DNA from 3 places in the Psychrobacillus sp. AK 1817 genome. Region 3 is predicted to be linked to each of the others. Evidence: riboswitches for the same ligand, from Rfam matches in the RefSeq annotation. Region 3 holds a riboswitch; each other region holds the start of a gene.
The links. Region 3 has a riboswitch for cobalamin ahead of D0S48_RS12730 (hypothetical protein). Riboswitches for the same ligand answer to the same signal wherever they lie in the genome.
Positions count from the first base shown of each region.

Region 1: it holds a riboswitch for cobalamin, as region 3 does, so the genes downstream of both, D0S48_RS09170 (ABC transporter substrate-binding protein) here and D0S48_RS12730 (hypothetical protein) in region 3, are expected to answer to the same signal.
Region 2: it holds a riboswitch for cobalamin, as region 3 does, so the genes downstream of both, D0S48_RS14395 (hypothetical protein) here and D0S48_RS12730 (hypothetical protein) in region 3, are expected to answer to the same signal.

Region 1 is NZ_CP031739.1:1,837,486-1,841,920, reverse strand. It holds gene D0S48_RS09180 (immunity protein Imm33 domain-containing protein) at 1-246, shown strand, start outside; gene D0S48_RS09175 (DUF1963 domain-containing protein) at 277-957, shown strand; cobalamin riboswitch at 1,114-1,256, shown strand; gene D0S48_RS09170 (ABC transporter substrate-binding protein) at 1,373-2,326, shown strand; gene D0S48_RS09165 (FecCD family ABC transporter permease) at 2,331-3,314, shown strand; gene D0S48_RS09160 (adenosylcobinamide amidohydrolase) at 3,316-4,435, shown strand, end outside.
Region 2 is NZ_CP031739.1:2,875,467-2,879,901, forward strand. It holds gene D0S48_RS14375 (aminoglycoside adenylyltransferase domain-containing protein) at 1-247, shown strand, start outside; gene D0S48_RS14380 (GNAT family N-acetyltransferase) at 250-756, shown strand; gene D0S48_RS14385 (spore germination protein GerW family protein) at 770-1,165, shown strand; gene D0S48_RS14390 (VanZ family protein) at 1,187-1,660, opposite strand; cobalamin riboswitch at 1,795-1,986, shown strand; gene D0S48_RS14395 (hypothetical protein) at 2,157-2,696, shown strand; gene D0S48_RS14400 (ABC transporter substrate-binding protein) at 2,700-3,638, shown strand; gene D0S48_RS14405 (HAAS signaling domain-containing protein) at 3,761-4,006, shown strand; gene tatA (twin-arginine translocase TatA/TatE family subunit) at 4,425-4,435, opposite strand, start outside.
Region 3 is NZ_CP031739.1:2,560,652-2,565,086, forward strand. It holds gene D0S48_RS12725 (metal ABC transporter solute-binding protein, Zn/Mn family) at 1-679, opposite strand, end outside; gene D0S48_RS20660 (hypothetical protein) at 1,014-1,190, shown strand; gene D0S48_RS12730 (hypothetical protein) at 1,536-1,754, opposite strand; cobalamin riboswitch at 1,982-2,171, opposite strand; gene D0S48_RS12735 (MFS transporter) at 2,274-3,506, shown strand; gene D0S48_RS12740 (AraC family transcriptional regulator) at 3,714-4,435, opposite strand, start outside.

The DNA.
Region 1 (4,435 bases), 720 kb from region 3:
ATGTTAAGAGACGAGCCAAGGGATGAGCAAGACTCTGGTTGGTCTGTATTAAGTGGTTATGAAGATGATGAATTTTTAAATAATCATGAAAATCTGCAATATATATCTATAGGGGTAATTTTAAATATTGATGACTCTATTTTAACTTTTATTGAAGATTTACCCCTCTGTGCATATGAGAGAAATGACAATGGCGCATTCTACAAAATAAATGATTATGATTGGGAGTCCTACTTAAGTGAATAAGCTTGGACATAGATTTAGGAGGTAATTGCGTTGAATATTACTCAATTAAAACAATCACTATTTAAACGAGCTACGATTTTTGAAACAGGAGGATCTCGGCCGACGGAAGAATTGGGAGAGAGCTGGATAGGAAATGTTATGTGGGGTAGCGGAGAAAATAAATCTCCTCAGTTTGAACCAATATGTACTATATTTCTAAAGAATTTACCTTATGTACCGAAGGAGCTAAAAAACATTCAGTTAATCTCTGTTTATATGGATTTTAATGTATATAATCATTTAATTGAAGAAAATTTAGCTTCTTTTTTTAAGATAAATTGTTTTACTAATATTAATGAAATACAAAAGATAAATGAACAATCTTCAAGAATGAAGTCTTTTCCATTAAAACCAATATTAGTTGAGAACGATACCCCAGCATGGGATTCAGAAGATATAGAACCAGAAATTCAAGATGAAATTTTACGTCTTGAATTGGAGAGTGATATAGAGTATTACGACGATATCGTCGAAAATATTTATCCCATGCACAAGGTTGGTGGATATCCATCCTATACACAGAGCGGAGTCTCATATGGTGAAGATTATCCGTTTGTCTTTCAGATAAGCTCTGATGCCAAGGCGCAATTCAATATAGTAGATAGTGGCAGTTTTTATTTTTTCTACAATCAAGATAAACAAGATTGGATTGTGTACTGCGATTTTTATTAATAGTCCAGTGATTACTCATAGATTACAAGGTTAAGGAATTAATGTTTCGCTAAACTCGGAAAATTGCTTGATATTAATTTATTTCTCGAATTTCTCTTCTAGTCTCCATCTCGACAACATTTAATTATAAGGTATAATAAATGCAAAGCAGCAATGGAATATTTTTTGCGTAAAGGTGCTCTAGTTACGGATTGCTAGAGTTAAAAGGGAAGCTGGTTAAAGTCCAGCGCGGTCCCGCCACTGTTAGTGATGCATATGCATCATAAGCCAGAAAACCTGCCCTTACGTGCATACCCATTACCTACGCGGATAGGTCTGGTGTAGGTCAGCTATCGGTATTTTGTGGCAGATTTATACCTATCTATCTCTCATCCTAGGATGGGAGATTTTTTATTGATTTTAGGAGGAATGAAGGATGAAAAAGTTTTGGTTAATTATAGGAATGACCTTGCTTGTGTTAGTTGGATGTAATGAGCAAGAGACACTTCCATCAGAAAAAGAAGATAGTTCAGAAATTGGAAATTCAGAAACTGCATTTCCGCTTACATTGACGGATGCTGTAGGCCAAGAAATCACATTAGAGGAAGTTCCGAAGACCATTATTTCCATGATTCCAAGTAATACGGAAATTCTATTTGCATTAGGGCTTGATGAGGAAATTGTCGGCGTTAATGATTACGAGAGTTATCCAGAGGAAGCCTTAGAAAAAGAAAAAATTGGTGGCATGGAGTATAACATTGAAAAAATTATCTCTTTGAATCCAGATATTGTCTTCGCTCATGAGTCCGTAGTAGGAATGGCTGACGCTGGGTTACAACAGCTACGAGATTCTGGTGTAAAGGTTTATGTAGTACAGGATGCAAAGGATTTTAACTTAACCTATACATCCATCGAGCAGATTGGTCGTGCAACAGGCAAGAATGAGGAAGCACAGGCCATTATAAAGGATATGAAGGCAAAGGTTGACGAAATTCAAGAAAAAGTTTCAAAAGTAGAAACAAAGAAAACAGTTTTTGTAGAAACCTCAGATGTGCCTGAGATCTATACTCCTGGTAATAATACATTTATGCAAGAAATTCTAACGATGGTCAACGCAGAAAATATCATGGCTGACCAAGAGGGCTGGTTCCAAGTCAGCCCAGAAGAAATTGTAAGTCGTAATCCTGATGTTATGTTAATCACGTATGATTACGTGGATGGCATTGTTGAAAAGGTCAAGCAACGTGATGGTTTCGATACAGTGACAGCTATTAAAAATAATGCAGTAGTACAAGTGGATGAGGATACCACAAGTCGCCAAGGTCCACGTTTAGTAGAAGGTTTAGAGGAAGTGGCGAAGGCTATCTATCCGGAGGCATTTAGTGAGTAAATCAATGATCGGTTACATCCTGTCACTGGCTACGTTGGCTGTAGCCATTTGGCTAGGTGTATCGGTCGGATCTGTAAAGGTGCCGATCAGTACTTTATGGGATACAGGAACAGATGCGATTGCAACTAATATAGTATGGAAGATTCGCATGCCGCGGGTTATACTCGCAGGATTAGTCGGAGCATCCCTGGCAATAGCGGGAGCGGCCTTTCAAAGCCTGCTTAAAAACCCACTAGCCGACCCTTATACACTGGGAGTGTCGTCCGGAGCATCTGTTGGTGCAGTGGCTACACTCTTTTTTGGAATTTCGGTACCTTTCTTAGGAATGTTCACCTTGCCTGTTTTCAGTATGGTAGGGGCATTAGTTACAATGCTCATCGTTATTTCCTTCGCAAGGCTAGTAGATCGCGCGATGAAAATGGAAACGATTATTTTAACAGGTATTATATTTAGCTCATTTCTTGGCTCAGTCATTTCCTTAATGATTGCTCTGACAGGTGAAGAGCTACGGCAAATTATTGGTTGGCTGTTAGGCAGTGTATCTATGAGGGGCTGGAGCTATGTTCAGATGGCATTGCCATTCATGGTAATCGGTTCCCTATTACTATGGTTAAATCGTAGGGAGCTAAATGCCATGCTCTTTGGAGAAGAACGAGCACAGCATCTAGGTGTGGATGTAAAGAAGCGTAAAATGATGATATTAATTGGTGGGTCAATGCTTACAGGCACAGCCGTATCAGTGTCTGGAACCATTGGTTTTGTTGGATTGGTAGTGCCACATATGACTAGACTTTTATTTGGCTCCGATAACCGGCACGTGCTTCCTTTGAGCTTTATAAATGGAGCTTCTTTATTGATCATTTGTGATCTTGTATCCCGTACGATTATTTCTCCAACAGAGCTTCCAATAGGGGTAATTACTGCGTTTATAGGGGCACCTGTTTTTGCTTTTATCTTCTTTAGACAACGTAAAAAAGGAGGCGCTTAACTTGCTAGAAGTAAAAAATATTTCTGGTGGCTACGATCAAAAGCTAGTAGTGGAGGATGTTTCCTTTCAAGTATCAAAAGGAGAAATGCTAGGAATATTAGGACCAAATGGGAGTGGAAAATCTACTCTCCTTAAACTAATGAGTGGCATACTCACACCATCATCTGGAGAGGTACTAATCGAAGGTAAGCTGTTAAAGTCCTTTGCCTCGAAGGAGCTAGCGAAAAAGTTGGCTGTGCTTCCACAGCTGCACAATCAGGCTTTCTCACATACCGTTCGAGAAACAGTTGCACTTGGTCGTTATCCTCATCAATCAGGGTGGTTTTCTACATGGTCTTCAGAAGATGAATTCGCTATAAAGGAAGCAATGAGACTGACTGCCGTCGATAAGTACGATAAGCATTTACTAGAGCTTTTGTCTGGTGGAGAGCAACAGAGAGTATTTGTAGCCCAGGCATTAGCTCAGCAGGCTCCCATACTGTTGTTAGATGAACCGACGAATCACTTGGATATCGCTCATCAAAAGCAGCTGTTAGATACAATCAAAACACAAGCAATTGAGAATGACATTACAATTATTAGTATTTTTCATGATATTAACCTTGCATCGCTATACTGTGACAGACTTTTACTAATGGACCAGGGGCGCATTAAAGTAATCGGGGAGCCCCAAGAGGTAGTGAAAAAAAGTTTAGTGGAAAATGTTTATGAGGCTAGGGTTAGTACTAGTCCCCATCCAGAGCGACCTAAACCGCAAATAACTATTTTACCAGACGTAAATGAAAAACAAGACAATCAACTAATTACTTCATTCAACTTTAAAGTAACTGGTGACTACGTCCTTTTTCAGGCAGAAAATCAATTAAAAACTTGGTCTTCTGCAGTCATTAACGCGGGAAGTGGCTGGTATAGAAATTTCGTGAATAGAAGAGTAGATGCACAGTATCACTGTGATAATGTGCAGGAGGAAATGTTAAATTATCTTGCTGCTCGAGGTTTATCGGAGGCGGATACTGTAGGCATGATGACTGCAGTCAGGACTACAGACGCTGTGATAAAAGAGTATGTAACACCTTTAGGGAGTCTTGTGGTAATGGTTACCGCGGGAGTTGGAAATGCAG
Region 2 (4,435 bases), 310 kb from region 3:
TACTATTTGTAGAATTCTTTATTCTCTTAAGTACCAACAGATTATTTCAAAAAAAGAAGCTCTAGAAAAGGGATTAGTTATATTACCTTATCGTTGGCATACTTTACTAAAAGAAGGGATGAGGATACGGTCATCAGAGCAGCTCCCCTCACTTTTCGACACAGAAAGCTCTCGTGCAGAAGCCTGCAAAGATTTTATATTATACGCACACGAAATATGTAATGAAGGTTTTTTTATGGAGGTTTAGGAATGGATATTAGAAGATTAATAGATGTAGATGCCATTGCTTATTGGGAACTAAGGCTAGAGGCTCTGCAAAACAGTCCAGAGGCATTTGGAACAAGCTATGAAGAGGCTCTTCAAAGAGAAAATCCAATTGAACGAGTAAAAGATAATTTCAAGGTAAATGGAAATTATACGTTCGGTGCGTTTGAAGAAGATAAATTAATCGGTATGGTTACTCTAGCACAAGAGAGTTCCTTAAAAATGAAGCATAGGGCAAATATTTTTGCCATGTATGTAAGCTCAAAGGGAAGAAGAAAAGGTGTAGGAAAAGCCCTAATGGAGCAAGCCATTAACCAGGCAAGAGAAACTAATGAAATAGAAAAGATTAATCTATCTGTTGTGTCGAGTAATGAATCCGCAAAAAATTTATATTTACAATTAGGTTTTAAGGTGTTCGGAGTAGAAGAAATGGCTTTAAAGGATAGAGACGTCTATTACGAAGAACATCACATGACACTTATTCTAAATTAAAGGAGATAATCTAATGGAGGAAAAATCAAGTAACCTAGAAAAACTGGGGGGAAAGCTACCATTATTTCAGTCCCCCGTCCGTTCTATTTTCGAAAAGTTTTCCAGAGAAAAAGATGTATCTCTTATATACGGAGAACCGATTGTATTGGAGAACAAAAGAATCTTACCTGTTGCCAAAGTAAATTATTTTGTAGGTGGAGGCGGAGGTGGCGCGATTTCAGATGAAGAAAATTCTACAGGTCAAGGAGAAGGAGGCGGTGGTGCCTTTTCGATAAAACCGGTTGGAGTATATGAAATCACTGCGGAGAAAGTTAAATTCAAGCCCGCCCTTCCGATTAATCAAATACTTACTGTTTTTTCAGTAGTCACGCTAGGGATTGTTTTCTTGTTGAGAAAAAGATGTAAATAGTTAGGGAAAAAACGCTTCCTTCTAAAGGTTTGCGTTTTTTCTATGCTTTAACCATTGAACAAACGTTAGCAGAAGCATGACAAAAATAGCTCCGCATGTATCTAATAGAACATCCTGAAGAAGAGCAGATCGTCCACTCGTAAAGGATTGATGGAATTCATCTGCAACTGCTAGAAGAAAGGTAATCATTATTGCAGTAAGTTTTCGATATTTTCTCTTCGGCAAAGCAATATAAATAGCTAAACTAATCAAACCAAAATAAAAAAAGTGGACTCCTTTTCTTATTAAGAATTCGACAAATGCATAGTAGCCACGTTCCTCGACAGAAACATAGAATCCCCAATAAGGAATATGAAATAATGATAAAAAGGACTCCAATGGCTTGCTTGGAAGCCACTCTTTAAGCACAGCCTCCAAAGACTGTTGCTCGGAAGTCTGCCCGGAGGCTATAAATACAAAGACAAGTAAAAGTAAAAGTGGAATAAATTTTTTCATATAAAAACAGTAGCATAAATTGAAGTAGAAACAAAATAATTGCAGACTTTATAGCTAATAAAAGAGTAAAAAGCTGGTTGTTTCACAAGCTTCTATCACCAATTGAAAGGCTATGGTACACTTACGATAAGTGAATAATTTTGCAGGGAAAAGGTGCTGACTTGTCAGCTTAATTAGGGAATTCGGTGAAAAACCGAAGCTGTATCCGCAACTGTAAATGCTGATGAAATAAGAAAAATACCACTGTTGGCCAAAAGCCAATGGGAAGGTTCTTAGAGTAAAATGATGCATGAGCCAGGAGACCGGCCTTTTCTTGAACGTATAAATACTCTTCGGAAGTTAAGGGGTTGTACGGCACGTTTCTATTTTCGATTAAATTTCTAACGATAAATAGGTATTGCGCCGCCCTTTTTTGGGGTGGCGTTTTTTTGTGCTGTAAGAAGTTGAGTATTGTATTGCCGAAAATTCACAAATAACTTGGAAAGGGGGCAGAGCATTGAAAAAAGACATGCGATATATTTGTTATCCATTTATGAGAGAAAAGCCGTCTACCGTAGACTTTGAGATTCGAACAGACTCATTGACCACACGTATTGGATTGGCCGCTTCTTTAACAAAAGATATTCCAAGAGTTTACGAGGATTTAATGTATCTGGCACCGATGGCATATCACGTAAATGGTTCTGTTAGAGGGAAGCTAGCAATCACTGAAGAGGATTTACAAATTCTAAGTGATATGTATGATTTCTACGTAAGTGAGGTGGAAGGAAGAGTAGATATATTCGTACTTCCACAAGGCTCAACAGCTGCATGTGAATTACACGTGTGTCGTAGTGAAGCAAAAAAATCTGTAAGGGCTTTACATAAAGTTTCAGTAGAAAGAGAAGTACCAGAAATTTTGTTTGATTACACACAGCTATTAGCAAATGTATTGTTTGCAATGGCGGTATATGTAAATAAGCATCATGAAGTAGAAGAAATTCAATTTGTCAGTAAATCATATCCGATGAGAAAAAAGAAAAAAGTGGAGGATTAACAAATGAATAAACAATTAAGGAATTGGTTAGCGGTACTAATACTTTCTATCTTACTTGTAGGCTGCCAAGAGGCTGAAAAAAATACAGCTGTTGAAACAGATTCTGTACAAGAAGTAAAAGAATATACTGTAACGGATGATATGGGGAAAGAAGTTACATTCGAAGAAGTTCCGGAAACGATTGTGTCTCTACAACCAAGTAACACAGAAATCCTGTTTGCCCTTGGTGTAGGAGATAAAATTGTTGGAGCTACAGAATACGATACCTATCCAGAAGAGGCACTAGAAATTGAACGAGTTTCCGATTCTATGAAGTTCAACGCAGAACGTATTTTAGAGATAAATCCAGATGTTGTGATTGCTTATACAACTGGATCTGAGGAAGAGCTTAAAGTGTTGGAAGACGCGGGGTTAGATGTTTTTGTCATTCAATCGGCGCTATCATTTGAAGACGTCTATGGAGATATTGAACAGTTGGCCGCAGTAATGGGAGTAGAGGATAAAGGAACGGATCTTGTTGCCTCTATTAAAACTACTATTCAAAGTGTTCAGGACAAAGTATCAGGTGTAAGCGATCAGAAACACGTCTACTTTGAAATCAGCCCATCTCCAGAAATTTTTACAACAGGAAAAAATACTTTCCAACAAGAAGTTTTGAGTAAAGCTACAGTTGTAAATATTTTTGGAGACCAAGAGGGATGGATTAAATTATCTGAGGAAGATGTCATTAAGAAAAATCCTCCGATTATCTTGACTACCGTAAATTATGTAGAAGATCCAATTGGTGAGATTAAGGCTCGTCCAGGCTGGAATCAGTTGGAGGCAGTGCAAAACAACGCCATTTTCCAATTAGATCAGGACATTATGTCTCGCCCAGGGCCACGAATTGGTGAAGCTGTAGAACTAGTAGCTAAAACCGTTTACCCAGAGATATTTGAATAAAATAGAAGTTGGTCTCGTTTTGAGGAGACCAACTTCTTTTGTTTTAAAACAGGTACCTTGCAATGAATAATAGTGTTATGGTATAGTACTATCTAATGAATAGTACCGAGGGAGAGAGAGATATGACAGCGAATGTTTATATTGAGATGTTAGGAAAAGAGCTTTATATGTTGAATACAAAGGAACGCCAAGCAATAGTTCGAGATTTCCAAAAGTATTTTTGTGATTTGTTAAAAGAGGGACAAACTGAGCAAGCAATAATTGAATCATTAGGAGCACCATCGTATATAGCAAGGGAATTACTTAAGGCTTACTCAGAAGAGGAAATGATATTAACAGAAGTGGAATATGAAGGCGCATATATATAAAATGCTACAAAGGTTAGTTACCCTTCGTAGCACAATTTCATTTACAATCGTTTAGTAAGCTGAACTAGTTCAACTTTTTTATATTACAGGAATCCAAATCTCCGAATAACAGTTTGGATCAGATGGGTCATCATCTGTATACACTTCCATCTCTGGTGTTCCGTGAACTTCAAAGATTGCCCACTTTGGTGCTGGTATTTCCAGTGTATCCAGATTTTTCTGGTGTGTCGCCTTTATAACTGCCCCCTATCCAATAATCCATCATACTGTCGACTTCAAAATTTTCTCCCATCACACAAACACCAAGAGCACCTTTTATTTCTTCGTTATTTAAAGAAATAATGAAACAACAAGCTCTTGTTTAGATTCTTGTAGATTAATCTAGCAACGTATATTAACACATGCAAAAAGCCACCTATTATAGAAATA
Region 3 (4,435 bases):
CCTTTAGACCGTATTCAGCATCTGTACTAAGACCTTGTAATCCTCGAACTTCCATCCCATTGCTTTCACCAAAGTAATTAAAGGCGTCATGAGCGGTAACAAGAACCCGTTGCTCTTCGGGGATTTCGCTAATGCGTTCCTTCGTCCAACCATTTAGCTCATCTAGTTCCTCAAAGAACTTTCTTTCGTTTTCTGCAAACTGATCTCCATCAGTGGAAAATTCCTCCGTAAGTGATTTTGTGATTTCGTGTGTAGCCAATTTCCAAACCTCAATGTCGAACCAAATATGTGGATCAAATAATTCTGGATGAGCCTCGTCATTTAAGATTCTATCTTTCGGAACTACTTCTCCAATAGCCACTACAGATTTGTCCTTCTTCATTTTTTCAAAAATATCACTCATTTTCCCCTCAAGAGCTAGACCATTATAAAAAATAATATCTGCATCCTCTAATACTTGTAAATCGCCTTGAGTAGCCTTATAAAGATGTGGATCTACACCAGGGCCCATTAAGGATTTTACCTCCACAGAATCTCCAGCAATTATCCTTACGGCATCTGCAATTTGCCCTGTAGTTGTAACGACAAGTGGTTTTTCTTCCCCAGAACCCCCTGCGTTATTGTTACCACAGCCAACCAATAAAACAGCCACAATAAATAAAAATAAGATCTTTTTCACTTAGCACACTCCTTTTCCTTTGTTATAAAGTATTTCCTTAAGGAAACTTTTAGACTAAAAAAATATTATTTTCTTTTATGATAATAAATTTCCTTAAGGAAATATTTGTTCAATAGGTTAACACTTATTTTTTGAATTGTCAAAGTACTTTATGTAAAAATGAAAAAAAGGTGACTATATGTTGTTAAGAAAATCTGGGGCAGAATACGCAAGTGAGGGGCATTTTGTTTAGAAAGAATTCCAAAAAGGAGATACTCGAAAAACCTTTATTTTTTCGTATGTATTTTATACAAGTGCTATACTGTATGAACAATGATAGTAGGGAGGTAACGATATGCAATATTCAAAATCTAAAATGGAAGAGCTAGTAAAATTTAGTCCTGACTTAGCAAAAAGATTGAAGGAAGTAATGAAGGAGCATGACCTAGAAAAAAGCTTTGCTCTTAAAGCTTTGTACCATTCAGAAGTTAAAGACGGCGGGAAATATCAAAGGGATTACCAAGACCTTTAAATCAAAAAAACGAACCACATGATTAATCTCATTTGGTTCGTTTTTTATATCCTTAATTAAGATCCTACTTGTATTGAAATGACTCGGGACATGCTTGATTTAGCTTTAGGCGGATGCGTTCGGCGCGGCGAGCGGTACCCGTGGCTTGCGATCCTCCACTGTAGTCTCCGCCTGCCACTCCTAGAAGAGAGCCTTTTGGTTTGATAAATAGATACAATGAATGATGATTGTTGGACGAACCAAATAAATTGAACACTGGGTTCATGGAGCTAGAATTTAGATATATTCTTTTTTTCAAAGTTAATATTGGCAAAACCATTTTGGAAGCGTGCGAATGCGCCTTACTTATTCCTCCAATTTCCCTGAAATTTCATTTTTAATCTGATGATGGGCATCAATGAGATTTTGAAGAAAAATATTTTTTTCGTTCATACTCCAGGTTGAACTAAGTTCAATTTCTTTTTTCATTTCATCATAGATAGACTGTAGAGATATTGATGTACTTGCAACATAATTTGTCATTAATACTTGTTTATATTGTTCAATAAAATTCTCTTTTCTCATTTTCAAAATCCTTTCGCCTTTAACATAAAAAAGCATCCTCTTTTATAAAAAAGAAGATGCTAGTTAGTATGATTTAATGGTCAGTACGCTTGGAAACTCAATAAAATCCACGCTGAAAACAGGAGCCCAATAGCTCCAGTGATTTTATTATGTTTTTCGTACGACAGTATTTTCAAGCTATTGCTTGTACATAGCTGCACTTAACACCCCCTATCCGCGTAGGCTTGTGGTGTGTACTTGAAATAGGCAGGTCTCCTGGCTCATGTTCATCGCTCTTCTTTCCTTCCCGTAGTAACCTTACAGTGGTTTATAAAGAATCGCTCCCATTTACAGTTGCGGGACAGCGTCGGTCTTTCACCGAACTTCCCTTTTAAGTTCTCTTGCTAACAAAAGAACACCTAAATCTACACATTATTTAATTGTTCTTTCACTATAACATAAAGAAAGGTATTCATTATAGCAAATTTGGATAAGCGGCCGATGGTTTCCCTTTTTATAATCAATAGAGAGGTGAGGGAAATGATTAGAATGAAAGATTCGTATCGGCTGTATATTCATATTTGCTTTCTATCGCAATTATTTTTTACTTATATATTTACAGTCAATCTGTTGTACCAAGTAAGCGTTGTTAAGCTGGATCCGTTGCAGCTTGTTTTAGTGGGAACTGTGTTAGAGCTAACCGTATTTCTTTTTGAAATTCCAACAGGCGTCATATCTGACTTAAAAAGCCGGAAGCTGTCCATTATTATTGGTTATTTTTTGATAGGGACGGGTTTTTTATTGGAGGGTTTGTTTCCTTATTTTATAACGGTTTTATTGGCCCAGGTGGCATGGGGGATAGGCTATACCTTTACAAGCGGATCACAGCAAGCTTGGATTGCAGATGAAATAGGAGAAGAGAAGGCCTCTTTAGCATATATGAGGGGAGCTAAGGCTGGAAATTTGGGTCAATTAATTGCCATTCCGTTAAGTATTTTAACCGGTTACTACATGATTAATCTTCCTATTATTATGGGAGGCGTATGTATGATAGGCTTGGCTATTTTTCTTATAATTTTTATGAAAGAGAATCATTTTAAACCAATAAAAATAACTGAAAGAATTAATACATTGGAGACAATGAAAGAGAGTTTAGGGAAAATCATTCATTATTCAAAAGCAAGCTTTATCCTGCGAATGCTATTTCTAATTGCTCTGTTTATAGGTTTTTATAGCGAGGGCTTTGATCGTTTGTGGCTTACCCATCTACTGGAGATGGCTAGAATAACCAGTTTGCCAAATGAACAGCTAGTGTTATTGACTGGTGGTATTCAGCTGGTGATAGTACTCGTGTCATTTGCAATACTTCACTTTCTAAATAAAAGTACAATTTATCAGGATCTGCGAACGATATATATCGGTCTTTTTATTGGTAGCTTCAGTATAGTGGTAGCATTAATCGGCTTTGCAGTTTCGAAGTATTTCATTGGCTTGTTTATTTGCTATGTCTTAATTCAAGTGAGTCGAAAAGTAATGTACCCATTGGAGGATATTTGGTTAAATAAAATCATTCCAGATTCCTCGACTCGAGCAACGTTTTTCTCAGTCAAAGGTCAAGTGGATGCCATTGGACAAATAAGTGGTGGGCCTGTTATTGGATATATTGCTACAACCTTTACCATTAGGACTGCCATCATTGTAAGTGCCGTAATTTTAAGTCCAGTCCTGTTTTTATATCACATACTTTTAAAGAAAGCTAAGGGTCGGGAATAACAATATAAAGACCAGCAGGTATATAAATTTTAGCTACCATGAACACAAAACTATGTTCATGGTCTTTTTGTATGGAGGAAGCCTGATGGAGTATTGATAACCAGTTCTATTTAGCAAATAGAAAGGAATTCTACATATGCTTGTTTGAGCTGGATCTTCCCCGGCTAAAAGCAACCGCCTAAATCGGAAAATAAACTTGTTCTATATTTATTGTTTCTCCTTAACCGGAAGGTATATCTCCATGTAGATTTTGTCGTACTCCCAATCATGGCAGTGTTCATCATAGTATTCAAAATCATAGCTATCTTCATCTACTTCATAATGAGAGTCTGGTAGCCAGTCCTCTAAAATATATTGCCAAGTTCCCTTGATAGAGGAAACAAATTTCTCTTTTGGAACCATGGGTGTTTTAAATACCGCATATGTAGAAGCTTTGACATGAAACTTAAGAATTCCCTCTGGTATCGTAGTTCCCTCGTCAAAATTTACCGCAAATAAATACGTGAAATGATCTTCTAGCTCAGGTCCACTTAGATTAAAGCAGTACTCACCATGCTTTTTAGGGGACAGGAGATGATATAGAGTGGTCTCAATAGATTCTTCGGAAGATATTCTTTGATCCCAAAAGGCAGGAGCATCTCTTGTATAGGCTATATTCTGTAAGCGTGTTTCAAACGTTTTTCCTGCGACTGTAAAAGAAGGCATAGAAAGAATCTTAGGCTGAAGAACTATTCCTCCTGTTTTCTTTTGTAGAAGACTTTCCAAACATAGCCTTTGTGGTAATGAAATGGGACAGTGCATCTTATATAGGCTTGGGGGACTCCCGAAGCAGCGCTTAAATGATTTAGTAAAGCCGGCATGTGTTTCAAATCCATACTCATATGCTATATCAATAATCCTTTTTCCCTTTACCAAATCTACCAAAGCAT